One region of the Cryobacterium sp. TMT2-18-2 genome, then DNA from elsewhere that is predicted to be linked to it. Evidence: predicted binding sites of a transcription regulator. Region 1 holds the regulator's gene; the other holds the start of a gene.
What was found. The regulator LexA, encoded in region 1, represses DNA repair genes until DNA is damaged. The targets are predictions, from matches to a motif close to TCGAACANNTGTTCGA.
Positions count from the first base shown of each region.

Region 2: the regulator LexA is predicted to act here: its motif matches at 1,359-1,374, upstream of E3O22_RS03470 (DUF222 domain-containing protein).

Region 1 covers NZ_SOFU01000037.1:31,948-34,344, reverse strand. The annotation lists gene metE (5-methyltetrahydropteroyltriglutamate--homocysteine S-methyltransferase) at 1-472, shown strand, start outside; gene lexA (transcriptional repressor LexA) at 680-1,384, opposite strand; gene E3O22_RS13215 (LysM peptidoglycan-binding domain-containing protein) at 1,668-2,024, shown strand; gene E3O22_RS13210 (histidinol-phosphate transaminase) at 2,065-2,397, shown strand, end outside.
Region 2 covers NZ_SOFU01000010.1:145,278-147,674, forward strand. The annotation lists gene E3O22_RS03460 (carbohydrate ABC transporter permease) at 1-24, shown strand, start outside; gene E3O22_RS03465 (glycosidase) at 27-1,115, shown strand; gene E3O22_RS03470 (DUF222 domain-containing protein) at 1,394-2,397, shown strand, end outside.

The sequences.
Region 1 (2,397 bases):
GGAGCTGCTGCCGCTGAAGCAGAAGGACCAGGCGGAATACCTCGACTGGTCGGTGGGGTCCTTCCGCCTGGCGACGGCCGGTGCGGCCGCGGCCACCCAGATCCACACCCACCTCTGCTACTCGGAGTTCGGGGTGGTCATCGACGCGATCCGCAACCTGGACGCGGATGTGACCAGCATCGAGGCGGCACGCTCCCGCATGGAGGTGGTGGGCGATATCCGGTCCCAGGGCTTCGATCACGGTATCGGCCCGGGAGTGTGGGACATCCACTCGCCGCGTGTGCCGAGCGTGGCCGAACTCACCGACCTGCTCGAGCGCGCCGCGGCGGCCATCCCGGCCATCCGGCTCTGGGTGAACCCCGACTGCGGCCTCAAAACCCGCGGCTACGCCGAAACCGTCCAGTCCCTGCACAACATGCTCGCTGCGACCCGCATCCTCCGCGCCCGCCTGACCTCCTCCGTTTCCGCCTGACCCTGCCTCCACCCACACAAAAGCCGGGCACGACACCAAAACCAGTGTTCGTGCCCGGCCCACAAGACCCGGCCCACAAGACCCGGCCCATAAGGCCCGACCGAAACAACCATGGCGACTCAACACACGCGCGTCACCACGACGTTGGTCGAAACCGTCGAGACCAAGAGTCGGCCTGAAGTGCTAATGAACTTCAGTGCTGTTGCCCTAAACCGACCGCAGCACGGCCACAACCTTCCCCAGAATCTCGGCGTGATCGCCGACGATGGGTTCGAAGTTGGTGTTGCGGGGCAGTAGCCAGGTGTGCCCGTCGCGCTGGCGGAAGACCTTGACGGTTGCCTCGTTGTCGAGCATGGCAGCAACGATTTCACCGTTTTCGGCGGTCTTCTGCTGCCGCACGACGACCCAGTCGCCGTCCATGATGGCGGCGTCGATCATCGATTCGCCCGACACCTTGAGCATGAACAGGTCGCCCTTCCCCACCAGCTGGCGGGGCAGCGGGAAAATCTCGTCGATCTGCTGTTCGGCGGTGATCGGGATGCCGGCGGCGATGCGACCGACGAGCGGAACCATGGCGGCGTCGCCGACCTGCACTCCGGTGTGGAAACTTTCCGAGGCTCCGGCCGTCGTGTCTTCGGGCGACTGCGGAATCTCGATGAGCACCTCCAGCGCTCGGGGGCGGTTCGGGTCGCGGCGGAGGTAACCGCTCAGTTCCAACTGGTTGAGCTGGTGGGTGACGCTCGACAGTGACGACAGGCCGACGGCGTCGCCGATCTCCCGCATGCTCGGCGGATAGCCGCGTTGGCTGACCGAGCGTTGGATGACGTCAAGGATGGCGAGCTGCTTCTCGCTGAGGCTCTTGCGCCGTCTGGTGCCGCCCTTGTCGCGGGGACCGCTGGTGTTCTGTGCCACGTTCGTCGCTCCTCGTTGTGATTGATGCGCTGGCGGCACGCATCGAATGCCGCCGATTCACGCGAATGTCGGGGGTGCCTGATTGAGTGTCAATCAACAATCGAAACTGTATCCGCGTTGAGGCCATTAAACAAACATGTATTCGATTGGGTCGGGATGAATATTTCAGAAACTACCGAAAAAAGCTTGATTGTTCGAATAATCGAATATACATTCGGAACATAAGTTCGCATCCGGCTCTCCCGGCCGAGAGTCGGATGCGGCTTCTCACAGGAGGTATGACATGAGCACTGCACTTGAACGAGGCGTCCCCATCACGACCGGACGCACCCGGCTCCGACTCACCCGGCGCGGTCGCGTCGTTTTCACGTGCCTGGCTGCCTTTCCGCTCGTGGCCGTGGCTCTGGCCGTCGCCCTCAACGGAGGCATTGCCGCCGCCGAGAACTCGACCGTCGGTCGCGTGGCCACGGCCTTCGACTACGTCACCATCAAGTCGGGGCAGTCGCTCTGGCAACTTGCCGAGACAATTGCGCCCACGGCCGATCCGCGCGAGGTGATCGCCGAGATTGTGAGCCTCAACCAGCTGCCGTCCGACAGCGTGCAGCCCGGTCAGCGGCTGGCACTTCCGAACGACCTGTGAACTACCCGCAACGAGTCCCCGCCGGTCTCACCCCGGTAACATGGGGGGAGTGACCAGTCTCAACGATCTGCCCCTTCGCGATAATCTGCGCGGACTCACCCCCTACGGGGCGCCGCAGTTGCACGTGCCGGTGGCTCTCAACGTGAACGAGAACACCCACGGCATCCCGGCTGAGGTGGCGCAGGACATCGTGGCGGCATTGGCTGTGGCGGTCACGACCGTGAACCGATACCCCGATCGGGAGTTCACCGAGCTGCGGGATTCCCTCGCCCGATATCTCGGTCACGGCCTCACTCGAAAGAACATCTGGGCCGCCAACGGATCCAACGAGGTTCTTCAGCAAGTGCTGCAGGCCTTCGGCGGCCCGGGTCGG
Region 2 (2,397 bases), on a different contig from region 1:
ATCGGCTCCGGCGTGAAAGGTTAGAAATGCCCAACCCCACCGAATTCCCCTACACCCTAACCCGAATGGGCGTCATCATGACGCCTGAAGCGGGCAACGACCTCGAGGCCGAGGGGGTGCTGAACCCCGGCACCGGGCACTCTGCCGACGGAACTCTGTACCTGCTCCCCCGACTGGTCGCCACCGGAAACGTCTCCCGTGTCGGACTCGCAAAGGTCATCATCACCGACGGCATTCCCACGGGCGTCGAACGCGAGGGTGTCGTTCTTGCGCCGGACCGCGGCTGGGAGCGCGGCGCGAACAACGCCGGCGTGGAAGATCCCAGGATCACCTTCGTCCCCCGGCTCGGACTACACGTGATGACCTACGTCGCCTACGGCCCGCTCGGCCCGCGCACGGCCGTTGCCGTGTCCTCGGACCTGCGCGAGTGGCGCCGGCTCGGTCCGGCGCTGTTCGCCTTCGACGACACGCTGGACATGGACCTGAACCTGTTCCACAACAAGGACACCGTGTTCTTCCCGGAGCCGGTCGCCGGCCCGCATGGAGTCGAGTGCTTCGCCGTGCTCCACCGTCCGATGTGGGACCTGGGCGAGGTCAAGCCGGGTGAGGGCATCCGTGTTCCCGCCGGCGTCACCGACACCCGGCAGAGTATCTGGATCAGCTATCTGCCGGTCGCGGATGTGCTCGCCGACATCACGAAGCTCACCTTCTGGAGCGGCCACCGTTTCCTGGCCGGGCCGGAATTCGCGTTCGAAGAGCTGAAGATCGGCGGCGGCCCCGCCCCGTTGCGGGTGCCGGAGGGTTGGCTGCTGATGCACCACGGGGTCACCGGAACCATCAACGGCGCGTTCTCGCAGCAGCAGAAGGTGAACTACTCGGCCGGAGCAATGATTCTCGACGCGGATGACCCGACCATCGTGCTGATGCGCACCTCGGAGCCGCTGCTCAAGGCGGAGACGCCCGACGAGATCAGCGGCATCGTGCCGAACGTGGTGTTCCCGACCGCGATCGAGGAGATCGAGGGGCAGCTGTTCGTGTTCTACGGCATGGCCGACTCGAAGATCGGCGTGGCGCGCCTGGATCGCCTGGGCTCGTCGGCGCGCTCGAGCGCTTGAGCGCTTGTCCGTTGGTGGCGTTCTCGCCGGGGCTCAGCCCCGGGAGGCCGCCTTCGGTTTTCCTGGCGCAGGGTGTGGCAGCAGGCGCACGGTAGGACATGCGCCGAGAACCGGCACCCGCGCGCGTCCGGCCTCCGAGGCGAACTCGCGCCGGTGGCCGAGACCAGGGCTGACCCCCCGGAAACGGACTGGACACGTCTTCGAAGTTCGTACCCAATATAGACCAAAATAAGTGACGGACTCTCGACTACGTGTGCTAATTGAGGTATCCTCGTACCATGAGGAACCTCGCGGAAGACCTCTGGCAGGCGGCCGATGCCGTGGCCCTGCTGGGCTCCTCGAGCGCCGACTATGAGGCCCTGCCCGACGCCGCCGTGCTGGCCGGTCAGAAGAAGATCGCAGCGGCCCGCAGGCTGCTTGACACCCGCGCCGCGTTGATGGCCGCAACCATCGCCCGCCGGTCCCGCCCGGAGCTCGGCCACTCGGGGCTGGCCGCGCAGCAGGGGTTCCTCTCGCCGGAGGCCCTCATCCAGAACTGGACCGGCTCCTCGAAGGGCGATGCGTACAAGCTCGTCGCGGTCGGCACGATGATGGCCGACACCGAGGCGGCCGACAAGCTGGTCGACGCGACGCTCTCGACGCTCTCGACGCCCGACGCGGATGCTGTCGAGGTCGCTGAGTTCGTCGCGAGGGTGCCGTGGCAGGCGCCGATCGCCCGGGCCGTGACCGCCGGCACCCTCTCCGTCGACGCGGCCGAGTCGATCCGGGCCGGACTCGGCCAGATCGACGCCCCGGTCACCGCGGAGAAGCTCGCGGCGGCCCTCGCGGCGCTCCTCACCGAGGCGTCAACGGTGAATGCCGACGAGGTCTTCAAACGGGCCCGCCGGATGCGCGACCGGCTCGACGAGGCCGGCATCGCCGCCCGCGAGAAGCAAACCCACGACGACCGCTACCTGAAGATCTACCGCCTGGGCGAAGAAGATGCAGGACGACCCCCGCAGCACCGACCAGATCGCCGCGGACTCTCTGCTGCAGCTGCTGAAGATCGCCGGCGAGGCCGGCCCCGGCCGGGTCTGCGGTGGTCGCGACCCTCGGTGCGGGTCATCGTGACCGAAAAGGCGCTCACGGCGGTCCCGGGCGAAGAGACGGGAACGACCGAACCCGCCGCTCACGGGCAGATCGAGGGCAACCCGGTGCCGATCTCGCAGGAAACCATCGACCGGCTGCTCTGCGAGACCGGCACCCGCGGCATCAAGTTCGACGCGGAAGCCCAGATCATCGA